3 regions of the Oceanobacillus iheyensis HTE831 genome follow, and region 1 is predicted to be linked to each of the others. Evidence: predicted binding sites of a transcription regulator. Region 1 holds the regulator's gene; each other region holds the start of a gene.
What was found. Region 1 encodes Rex, which represses fermentation and respiration genes when NADH is low (regulators of the CRP and FNR family bind a similar motif). Its sites were predicted from a motif close to TTGTGAAATATTTCACAA; they were not measured.

Region 1 (4,224 bases):
AGAAGAGGTTTACCTTGTTGAACTACTTGCTCTAACACTGGTAATACTTCTTGGATATTGCCTATTTTCTTATCTGTTATTAAGATATAAGGATCTTCTAAAACAGCCTCCATTTTATCTTGGTCAGTAACCATGTATGGAGAAGCATATCCACGATCAAATTGCATACCTTCTACTACTTCAAGCTCTGTGTTGAAACCTTTAGATTCTTCAATAGTGATAACACCATCGTTACCTACACGTTCCATTGCTTCAGCAATCAATTGACCTACTTCTTCATCTCCAGAAGATACGGCAGCAATTTGTGAAATAGCTTCTTTACTTTCAATTGGTTGTGAAATTCCTTTTAATTCTTGAACTGCTAATTCAACAGCTTTTTCAATACCGCGACGGATTCCTACTGGGTTTGCACCAGAAGTTACGTTTTTCAATCCTTCACGAATCATTGCTTGAGCAAGTACAGTCGCTGTTGTAGTACCATCACCAGCAACATCATTTGTTTTTGATGCAACTTCAGATACTAATTGAGCACCCATGTTTTCAAATGCATCTTCTAATTCAATTTCTTTTGCAATCGTAACACCATCATTTGTAATTAGAGGTGAACCGAATTTTTTATCTAATACAACATTACGTCCTTTTGGTCCAAGCGTAACTTTTACTGCATCTGCCAATGTATCTACACCACGTAGCATTGCGCGACGAGCGTCTTCACTAAATTTTAAGTCTTTAGCCATTCTTTATTCCTCCTTGAATGTAGTTACGTATTTATCGTTTTAATCTAAATTTTTCATAAGAGTTTAGCCAATAATAGCTAAAATATCATTTTCACGAAGAATTAAGTATTCTGTACCTTCATATTTCACTTCTGTACCAGCAAATTTAGAAAAAATGATTCGATCTCCTTCTGAAACTTCAAGAGCAATCTTTTCTCCATTTTCTACACGTCCAGAACCAACTGCTACTACTTTACCTTCCTGCGGTTTTTCCTTTGCAGAGTCTGGAAGTACGATTCCGCTTGCAGTTGTTTCTTCTTGTTCAACAAGTTCGATAACAACACGATCTCCTAATGGTTTAATCATGTAGAATTGCCTCCTTAATTCGATATCATTTTATTTTATTAGCACTCTTCATAGATGAGTGCTAATCACAATTATTATAATAATTAATTCTATAAAAAAATGCAAGCAAAATAGAGTGAAGATATTATATTTTTTATATAACAAATGCTAAACAATTTCATAAATCAATCACAAAAAAATAATACTTCATTTTCTTTTCATTTAATAGCGTGTTCTGATTATAATAACTATATATGCATATGTTAAACTATATTAATTAGTACAGTACATGATAAAGGAGCGTTTTATTTGAGTCGTAGATATTGGTATGTCATTCTTACATATATTATTATGCAGTTTTCTGGGTTGCTTTTTGCACCGATTTTAGCAGTCGTTTTCGGTTTTTCTATCAATGATGCAACTATTTATTGGTCGATATTTTCCTTTGCCCTAGCAATCGTTATAACGCTATATTTTCTTAAACCAGATATGCAAATGCGAAATAACGAGGCAGCAGGAATTGAAAGTATAATACTGTGGTCTATAGCTGGTATTTTTATGGCTTTATTCGCACAAGGTATTGCTGCTCAAATCGAAATAGCCATCGGGATTGACCCAGGTTCCGAAAACACACAACAAATTATGGATATCACTCGAGCAGCACCTATATTCATGATCGTACCGGCTATCTTTGCTCCCATTTTAGAAGAAATTATATTCCGAAAGATTATTTTTGGAGAGCTTTATAAACGAATGAATTTCTTTTTTGCGGGGTTACTATCAGCGGTTATATTTGGGTTTATTCACTTAGACCCTAAGCATATTTTAATTTACGCATCCATGGGATTTGTATTTGCTTTTCTTTATGTAAAGACAAAACGAATTATCGTTCCTATTATTGTACACGCAGGTATGAACACCTTTGTTTTGTTAGCACAATATAATATTGATCCTGAAGAAATGCAACGTATTTTAGATGAGATGCAAATGATTTTCTTTGGAGGTTAATCCATGAGACATCCCTTTCTAACAAGAGCAGTTCTATACTTTCTTGTAGGAATTGCTTTTATATACTTTGGGGTTCAAAGTAAGGAAAGCACTGTTTGGAATTCTGTTACACTTATTTTTGCAGCAGTTTCTGCTTTGTGTTTCTTTGTTTCCTTTAAAATGATAGGTTATCACAATAAATTAAGAAAGAAAAAGTAGACTGTATTCACAGTCTACTTTTCTCATTAATATAAGGATAAACGCTTACATAATAATTGATTTAAAATAATGAAATAATTAGTTTAAAGAATAATGTTTAAGAAAATACACGAGTGATTGAAGCTCAATCGCTAAATCAATATGATGCACACGAATATGACTAGGTACTGTAATTCTTGCTGGGGTAAAGTTTAATATTCCACTAACGCCATGCTCAACAAGTTGATTAGCAATTGCATCTGCTTCATCAGCAGGTATCGTCAGAATAGCAACCTCTGTATTCTTTAACCTTTCCCCTAGTTCATCAATATGATAGACTGGAACTCCTCCGATATCGGTGCCTACCTTATTTTCATCAGCATCAAATGCAATGGTAATACGGATATTATTATTTTTCATAAAATTATAATGTAAGAAAGCTGTTCCTAAATTTCCAACACCAATTAACGCTACTTCTGTTATTTCATGTTGGTCTAATGTACTCTTAAAAAAACCTAGTAAATATTCAACATTGTATCCATATCCTTTTTTACCTAGTGCACCGAAGTAAGAGAAATCTCTACGAATGGTTGCGGAATCTACTTTAACCGCTTCACTTAATTCTTTTGATGATACACGCTTTTTACCTTGTTGATTTAAGTTGTTAATGAAACGATAATATAATGGCAAGCGTTTTGCAGTTGCTTGCGGAATCTTGTTTTGTTCCATACGACCTTCCTCTTTTCAATGCTTAGAATAATTATCATACTATATTTATTTTAACAGATTATTCCTTAGAAGTCGTGACATTTTTCACAATAATATTGTCGCTTCTTTGGCGATAAGCTAAACTAGTATTATGAGGTGACAATGAAATGATACTGATGCAATTAAACGGAATATCAAAATCTTTTGGCGCAGAAGAGATTTTGTCTAATATAAAAGTAGAAATTAAAGACCAAGATCGTATTGCCATCGTCGGTAGAAATGGTGCAGGAAAATCGACACTGCTAAAAATAATGGCAAATGAACTCCCTCATGATGAAGGAGAGTTTTTCAAACCGAAAGATCTTACCTATGGTTATCTATCGCAACATATGAAGTTAGAATCAGGTAAAACCATTTGGAATGAGATGGAAGATGTATTTTCCCATTTAAAACAGATGGAAAAAAAGTTACGTGAAGTAGAAATTAAAATGGCAGATCCTACTGCAGTAGATGAAACGAGTTACCAAGCCATTCTGAAAGAATACGATGAATTACAAATTCGCTATCAATCAGATGGTGGTTATACGTATGAATCGGATATAAAATCGGTACTTACTGGTCTCTCATTTGGTGATTATGATTATGAAACGCCGATTAACGAATTAAGTGGCGGACAAAAGACAAGACTCGCTCTTGGTAAATTATTGCTACAAAAACCTCAGTTACTCATCCTCGATGAGCCTACAAACCATCTCGATATTGATACACTAACATGGTTGGAAGGTTATCTCGTTAATTATCCTGGTGCAATTGTGATTGTTTCCCATGACCGCTATTTTCTTGATAAAACGGTATCTATCGTTTATGAAATTTCTAGACATCATTCGAGAAAATATCATGGTACCTATAGTAAATACCTGGAACAAAAAGCACTTGATTACGAACAAGAAATGAAAGAATACGTAAAACAACAAACGGATATTAAACGGATGGAAGAATTCATTCAAAAGAATATCGTCCGTGCTTCCACTACAAAACGAGCACAAAGTAGACGAAAGCAATTAGAAAAAATGGACAAGATGGATCGTCCAATGGGTGATGAATCATCCGCTTCGATGTCATTTCAAATTAATCGTCGTAGTGGCAATGATGTATTAAAAATTTCTAATCTAGGCTTCCGATATGAAGAACAACAAGAACCTACATTCCGCCATGTAAACCTTCATGCAAATCGCGGTGAACGTATCGCATTAGTTGGTCCGAATGGAAT
Region 2 (4,224 bases), 900 kb from region 1:
CGAAACTCAATAATGATAGTAACATATGTACCCTTTTCAAAAAAGTTAATTTACAAAAACTTAACAAACGAAGCAATCTACATAAGTTATAAGCGTATGAATTAGTTTAAATTATAGTATAAATAAATCCAAATTGTAATTTTAGCCCATTCGCTTTTTTCATTCCACGTAAAATGATGAACCCTTCGTTTGTTATGAAGTGGAAAACTGATGAGGCTTAGAGGATATTCTAGTGTAGGGCTCTGAAGTCATAGATAACAAAATCTTCACGGAATGACTTGTTTTTTATGTTACTATTTTAGTAGGTAAAATGTGATGTGTAGACAAGGGGGCATACGATGATTTTTTTCAGGCATTTATTTGTAAAAGTCATCCGATTAAATAATTGGTTTCTTTTACTTTCGACGATTGTACTAGTACTGACAAGCAGTTACTTCATCTATTTTTTAGAACCGGATACATTTGCGGATCCTTTTGAGGGTCTCTGGTGGACAATGACAACCGTGACAACCGTAGGCTATGGTGATGTGTCTCCAACCACTGTTTCAGGAAAAATATTTGCGATGTTTTTATATATTATTGGAATCGGAATCATGACTATTTTTATCGGTAAAGCCGTCGATTTCTTAAGTGTTCGTAAACGATTAAAGGAGGCAGGGAAATTGAATATTACAACAGAAGATCATATTATCTTAATAAATTGGACAAAAAAAGCGAGTATTACGCTAGAAGAATTACTAAAAACATTCAATGATATATCCATCGTTATTATTGATGAAAAAGTTACCAAAACACCAATTTTACATGAACAAGTGGAGTTCGTTCATGGTAACCCAGCGAATACGGATGTATTACTACAAGCGAACTTATTAAAAAGTAAATCGATAATGGTTTTTGCTTCAGAAGACAGTGTCGCAACATCCCAAGCAGATGGTCAAACGCTGTTAATTGCCACGACTTTAGAAAGTATTGGAAAAGAATACAAAAAAAATATCTATACGATATGCGAGGTTTTAGAATCAAGGCATATCCAAGCATTTCAACATGTTTCCGTCGAAGAATTTATCACTGCCAATGATACGGCAGCGCATTTAGCAGCACGTTCGATTTTATACAATGGTTCGAGTGAAATTATTAGGCAGCTAACTAGCAATACAGCCTATGATCTGTATTCCATCAGTAAAAAAGACGCTTGGAAAACCTATGAAGATGCACGTGCCGAATTAGCCGTTCAAGGTGCCATGCTGATATCAAACGGAAATGACCTGTCGATTATTAAACAATTGTCCGCACCCATTCCACATGATGCAAAACTGTTTATCATCTGTGATGAAAGTGCTTATGAGAGAATTATTTCTTAATGGGGATTGGGAATACTTAGAGAGTTTATTTAAGTACAGAGCAACTAGCAAAGCAGGACGGTTGAAGTGGTTGAGCCGAGTTTTGATGTGGTAAGTGAATGAGTTTGACGGTTCGGATGATGGTATTTTTTAGTGGGAGATAGATTGGGTTTGCGTTGGATCGGGCTCGGAGGTCTGGGGGGTGTTCTATTGACCATCGTTTTACGATTCTCAAGAGCTAGTTTGGTTGAGAGGGCTGTTCTATTCACCACTTTTTCCGCTTTCTCCAGCTTTTTTGGTTAATAGAGCTGTTCTATTCACCACTTTTCCCGATTTCTCCAGCTTTTTTGGTTAATAGAACTGCTCTATTGACCACTTTTCCCGATTTCTTCAGCTTTTTTGGTTAATAGAGTACGTCTATTAACCACTTTTCTTGATTCTCTAGCTTGTTTTGGTTGAGAGACTATCGCTTGATTGTTTAATAAGTTTTGCACTCGGCCTAATTGTAAAATTCCAAAATGTTTTCTAAATTTCAGAATTTATGTTGACATTATTTGTGAAATATTTCACAATAAAGATATGGAAGATATTTCATATTTTACCGATAAGGATGTGGTGAGCATGAGAACAAGTCAACAAGCTGTGAATCGTGTGGTACTTATTGGGGGTGGATCGGTTGGTGTTAGTTATGCATTTGCATTGATGAATCAAGGTGTGACGGAGGAATTGGCAATTATTGATTTAGATGCAGATAAGGCTCTAGGTGATGTGATGGATTTAAATCACGGAAAAGCCTTTGCTCCTTCATTGACGAATGTGTGGTTGGGTGAATACGGGGATTGTAAGGATGCGGATATCGTATGTATTTGCGCTGGGGCTAACCAACAGTCTGGGGAAACTCGCTTAGATCTTGTAGAAAAAAACATGAAAATCTTTAAAGAAATTGTGACTGACGTGATGAATAGTGGCTTCAATGGTATATTTTTAATCGCAACAAATCCCGTCGATATCTTGACACAAGCGGTTATCTCGTTCAGTGGACTGCCGCCCCATCGTGTGATTGGGAGTGGGACTACGCTTGATACGGCAAGGCTGCGATATGAACTAGGAGAGTATTTTCACCTTTCACCGAAAAATATTCATGCTTATATTATCGGTGAACACGGTGATACGGAACTCCCACTGTGGAGCACAGCTACTATAGGAACGGTACCGCTTCTCACGTATTTAAATCGAAGTGAATCCTATACAACAGAAGATTTAGACGACATTTTTACAAATGTACGGGATGCAGCATACCGAATCATTCAGAAAAAAGGAGCTACCTACTATGGTATAGCTATGAGTCTTGTCCGGGTAACGGAAGCAATATTAAAAGATGAACACAGTATTTTAACTACCAGCAGCTTTCTTCAAGGTGAATATGGTGTAGATAATGTATGTATTGGCGTGCCGACGATTATCAATCGAAATGGGGTTAGTGAAATAATAGAAGTGCCAATGAACGAAGATGAACAGAAACAATTTAATCATAGCGTTCAGACGCTTAAGGGAATTTACGAACCTACGATGCAAATGATGAAATAGTATAGAACATGAATGAAGGGGAGCACATCAGCCTGCTTGTACGTTTTTGATTTTTGGTTATGTATTGGGGAGACCTTTTTTAGACTACGATGTTTTATTTACCGACTAACTAGGGAAAATAAATTGTACGTACAAAAATAAGAAAGGATGCAATACGATGCCACAAAATCCAAGAACAAAATATACAAATGAAGATTTCCCAAAGCAATTTCAAGAACAGCCAGGTATTCAAAGAGAAATGACGCCGATTCCTGACTGCGGCGAAACAACGTACAAGGGATCGGGACAGTTACAAGGCAGGAAAGCACTCATTACAGGTGGTGACTCTGGTATTGGAAGAGCTGCTGCTATCGCGTATGCTCGTGAGGGTGCAGATGTTGCGATTAATTACCTTCCTGTGGAAGAATCAGATGCATTGGAAGTAAAAGCACTTATTGAAGAAGCCGGACAAAAAGCCGTTTTACTTCCCGGAGATTTACGTGATGAACAATTCACTCGTTCATTAATACACGAAGCTATCAATGAACTAGACGGATTAGATACGTTAGTCATGGTTGCTGGTGAACAACAAGCTGTAGAAGACATTACGAATCTTTCAACAGAACAATTAGTATCGACCTTCCAGACCAATGTATATTCCATGTATTGGATGGTTCAAGAGGCCATCCCACACATGCCGCCGGGAAGCTCTATTATTACGACTTCCTCCGTGGAAGGTTATGACCCTTCACCAATGCTAATGGACTACGCGCCAACAAAAAGCGCGATTATTGGTTTCACCAAAGGGTTAGCCAAACAATTAAGTTCCAAAGGAATCCGTGTTAATTCTGTCGCACCTGGTCCTTACTGGTCTGCTCTGCAAATATCCGGCGGTCAGCCACAAGAAAACATTCCGAAGTTCGGTAAAGAAACACCTGAAACACCTTTAGGCCGAGCCGGACAACCAGCAGAATTAGGCGGTCTATATGTATTTATCGCTTCAGAACACGCAAGTTATGCGACCGGTCATGTATTTAGCGCTACAGGCGGTTTGCGTGCGAACTAAGCTTGATAAAACAATCTTATTCTCAATATAAAGAAGTACATCACTTTCTACAGTGATGTACTTTTTTATTTAGTGTGTAAATCTATTTAGGTATAAAGTTCGTAAAATATCCACAGTCAATGCCATTCTTTAGTGATATAATTTGTGTTGCTTTTACATCTATTATATTAATAAATTGCACCATTCTTAATTATACTTTCGATTACTGGGTCTATTTATCTATTTAAACCACAAATTGAACAATTTCTATAT
Region 3 (4,224 bases), 360 kb from region 1:
ACCTTGAATTGTTATTAATGGAATCTAAGCATTTCCTTCATTCCATTGCACAACAATGGGATAATGGCGATGAAAACATTCGTGTTGCGATGGGACCTGAACTTGGTGCAGCAAAACTATCGGTTACTAATAAAGCTGTTCATGCCGTTGATTTAGCTATGCGGATTGTTGGAGCAAAAAGCTTATCAGAGAAAAACAATCTACAACGCTACTATCGAGACGTTCGAGCGGGATTGCACAATCCTCCGATGGATGATATGACAATGATGCAATTAGCTGATAGATCAATGAAAGAGAATAACTAATTCATATGTAACCTCCTATTTTCATAAAGTTCGTATTTGGACTTATTATGACTATAGGAGGTTGTTTTTCTTGAACAGATTTCATGTTATTCATTCAATAAAATGTTTTTAAAAATATTGGCTCTACAATGAATGTGGTGGTGCTTCTTGTCCTGTCAATGTTTTAAAGATGTAAAAAATGCACCGTTCTCTCTCTTTTGATACCCTAAAGTTGCGACACAAAAGGCAAAGGAGAGAGAACGAATGCAAAACCATTTTATCATAGAAATGTTAGGGATAAAAGATACTAATGTGAAGGTGTGAACAACACGATTAAAGTAATAAAACGCAATTCTTATGGAATCAAAGGCTTCGAGAGATTAAAGAAGAAAATCCTATGGCAACAAGGAAATGAAAAAGGTGATGGGTTGATTCAACCCACCACCACATTTGACATAGAACCAAAATATTTTTCTCACAAACGAATAAAAGCTATATAAGCGTAAGAAATATACGGAGACTCCTGTGGGAGTGAGGCATAGGTTAGACCCCGGAATGCGGAGCATCCGGAGGCTCACCAGCCGCCCACGGAAAGCGCAGTATATTTCTGAAGCGGGTTTTCAATTCCAATTCATTCGAAATGATCTTTTCTTACATTTACTACATGACTGGCCCGAAGGATCAACAATTATTTGATTGATTGTTTCTGTTAATTTAATTATCTTCTTGGCAGAAATATCAATTCCGGTTGCCTGACCATCGTGCTTCCAAGGTGAGAAATTTGTAGTTACTGCTGATAATTCTCCAAAACCTCTTTTAAAACCAAAACATGATTATGTTCCTTATCTTTCGCTGCATAAAGCAAAATCAGATTTTGCTTTTCCTGTATTTCTTTTAACTCTAATAATTTCATTATCTTTGATTGATCTTCAAGTAACTCTTTTTTATACTCTTTTTTAAATTGATCAAATTTTTCTGGATCATGATTGAACCACTTTCTAAGATTTGGACTCGGGGTAACATCTTTCGCCCAGTCATCTAAATTAGCAGTCGCTTTTGAGATTCCTCTTGGCCATACTCGATCAACTAAAACTCTATAACCGTCGGGTTGCGAGTCTTCATAAATTCTTTGTAAGACAATTGGAATATTATCCCCTCCTCTATCAATTATACTTTTTCTATTCCCATGAGTGCTAGTAACTCTTCTTCATTCTTAATTAAATCTTCTAGTGTATATTCTTCTAGTACCTTAAAGAAAGCTACCAATGCTTTATTAATCACGTGTTTGAGTGTACATCCTGGAGAAATAACACAATGGTTTGTCCCTTTATCAAAGCACTCCAACAAAACAAAATCATTCTCTAACTGTCTAATTAAAAGTCCTATATTTATCTCTGAAGCTGGTTTAGCTAGCTTTATCCCACCATTTCTTCCACGAATCGTCACAACTAATTCCATTTTTGTTAATTCATGCACAACTTTCCGCAGATGTTCTTGTGAAATTTGATAAACTTCAGCTATTTCCTTAATATTCGCAAGCTCTTGATCCGATTTCAAACCGGTAAATATCAAAACTCGTAGTGCATAATCGGTATATTTTTTTAAGTTCATTTTTTAACACCTACTTGCTATATCTTTCACATTATTGTAACACATGGTTGCGTTAGACTTATTGTATTTAGAATGTAATCGTATAAAATAAAAGATGTATAGAAAATACATCTTTTATTTAGGAGTGATTTCATGTCAAACACAACCGTACTTTTAGACAAAAAAACGACAGAAATTATTAAAGCTACCGTACCAGTATTAAAGGAGCACGGAGAAGCCATAACTAAGCATTTTTACAAGATACTTTTAGAAAACAATCCAGAACTAAAAAATGTCTTTAATCAAACAAATCAACGGAAAGGAGCCCAATCGAAAGCACTAGCAAATACGGTATACGCTGCTGCAGCAAACATTGAGAAATTAGAAGAAATCTTACCACATGTTAAACAAATTGCACATAAACATGTCAGTTTAAATATTAAACCAGAACAATATCCTATTGTTGGTAAATACCTGTTAATAGCGATCAAGGAAGTATTAGGAGATGCAGCTACTGACGAAATTATAGAGGCATGGGAAAAAGCATACTTTGTTATCGCGGACATCTTTATATCCGTAGAAAAAGAGATGTACAACGAGAAAAAGAACCAGATCGGTGGATGGACCGGTTTTCGTGATTTTAAAGTTATTAAAAAAGTAAAAGAAAGTAAGGAGATTACTTCTTTTTATCTCAAGCCGGATGATAATTTACCAATCACCACTTTCATACCTGGGCAATATATTACGATAAAAGCACAGATAGAAAGTGAAGCTTATGTTCATTTACGACAATATAGCTTATCAACGGCACCAGGGAAAGATTATTATCGTATTAGTGTAAAACGAGAAGCTTCAAATCAACCGATTGGAGTTGTATCTAATTATCTTCACACTTCTGTGGAAGTGGGATCTGTTTTACCAATCAGTGCACCTGCTGGTGATTTTATTTTAGACGAACGTGACCACCGTCCTCTAGTTTTAATTAGTGGTGGAGTTGGATTAACTCCCATCATGAGTATGTTAGAATCCGTTGTAGAACATCAGCCAAATCGGAATGTAGTATTCATTCATGCTGCCAAATCTATCGACCATCAAGCGATGAGAAAAAGAGTTTCTGAAATAGCAAAATCTAAAGAACAAGTGAAGCAGTATGTTGTATATAGTAACCCAACGAATCGTACAGATGGAGATAAACAAGGCTATATCGATTATGAATGGTTAAAAGAAGTTATCCCTACAAAAGATGCTGCCTTTTACTTGTGCGGGCCGAAGCCTTTTATGAGTGCAATAAACAATGATCTACAAAATATGAACATTGCTCAAAACGATATTCATATGGAATTATTTGGACCTCTCGAACCTATTGCGAAGTAACAATGGAAAAGGATTGACAGTCGAGTGTCAATCCTTTTTGCCCCTTCCTGCGCAGTTTAAACACAAAAGTGTTCTATCATCTTGTAAAACTCCTTCTACAAAACCACCTGAACAATAAACGTTGTCTCCACATATCTTACATTTACCAACAACTTCTTTATTCAACAAATACCACCTCTTTAGAAAAATCGAGTCAATCCTCCGTCCGTCAATAAATCAATCATATATGGTTCATCCTTAAATGTCATTACGTCATGAACAAATTACTTTTCCAGCCAGTTACTAAGTCATCAATGTAAACCACTTAATTGTTCCGTTTCCTGTTTATTCTTTGCTTTCGGCCAAATAAAAATTGTTAGATAGCCTATAAGAGCAGAGAAAATAAACAAGAATGGGTACCCCATCGCTTCACTTATTGTTCCAGCAATAATCGAACCAAACACTTGCCCTAAAGCTAATAATAAAAATGGTACACCTAACCCAAACGATGCATTAGTAATAAAAGTATTTGTACCCCATACAATTAGTAATCCTGTTACAAATATATAAGAACTTCCAAATAGGATTGGAGAAATAATCCCGCTTAACGTATTAGTTGGAAATAACCCTAATAATAAAGAAGCGGTCGATAACATAATTACTGTTATAACATACGCTTTGGATAGTCCTATTTTGGAAACAAAGTAACCCGCCGTACCACCAGCAAGTCCAGATAGTCCAATAAGGACCCAAAATAAATCGCCTAATAAGGTAGGTAGTTGTTCAATTCCAATTATATAATCACGTGAGAAGGTCCAATATACGGCACTAGAGATACCTAAAAGAATAGAAGCACTAATTAATCCAATAGCATTTTTCCACTCCTGTTTGTAAGGAAAAAATGATAATGGTGATGCCTCCTTTTTAGAAATATTTTTACGTGGAAGACTGAAATAATTTACTAGTAAAACTGCGAAAGCTACGATTGCGAAAATAA

Region 2: the regulator Rex is predicted to act here: its motif matches at 1,895-1,912, upstream of OB_RS16705 (L-lactate dehydrogenase).
Region 3: the regulator Rex is predicted to act here: its motif matches at 1,910-1,927, upstream of nsrR (nitric oxide-sensing transcriptional repressor NsrR).

Annotation. Positions count from the first base shown of each region.
Region 1 covers NC_004193.1:686,730-690,953, reverse strand. Annotated here, with positions in the region: gene groL (chaperonin GroEL) at 1-737, opposite strand, end outside; gene groES (co-chaperone GroES) at 801-1,082, opposite strand; gene OB_RS03590 (CPBP family intramembrane glutamic endopeptidase) at 1,371-2,069, shown strand; gene OB_RS03585 (YdiK family protein) at 2,073-2,267, shown strand; gene OB_RS03580 (redox-sensing transcriptional repressor Rex) at 2,346-2,975, opposite strand; gene abc-f (ribosomal protection-like ABC-F family protein) at 3,122-4,224, shown strand, end outside.
Region 2 covers NC_004193.1:3,414,109-3,418,332, forward strand. Annotated here, with positions in the region: gene OB_RS16700 (potassium channel family protein) at 339-1,361, shown strand; gene OB_RS18810 (hypothetical protein) at 1,706-1,834, opposite strand; gene OB_RS16705 (L-lactate dehydrogenase) at 1,962-2,927, shown strand; gene OB_RS16710 (SDR family oxidoreductase) at 3,085-3,972, shown strand; gene OB_RS18815 (hypothetical protein) at 4,186-4,224, shown strand, end outside.
Region 3 covers NC_004193.1:323,382-327,605, reverse strand. Annotated here, with positions in the region: gene OB_RS01705 (acyl-CoA dehydrogenase family protein) at 1-305, shown strand, start outside; gene OB_RS18845 (hypothetical protein) at 605-784, shown strand; partial or broken gene OB_RS18720 (ATP-dependent Clp protease proteolytic subunit) at 905-1,033, opposite strand; gene OB_RS01700 (DUF488 domain-containing protein) at 1,072-1,431, opposite strand; gene nsrR (nitric oxide-sensing transcriptional repressor NsrR) at 1,452-1,895, opposite strand; gene hmpA (NO-inducible flavohemoprotein) at 2,028-3,248, shown strand; gene OB_RS01685 (MFS transporter) at 3,539-4,224, opposite strand, start outside.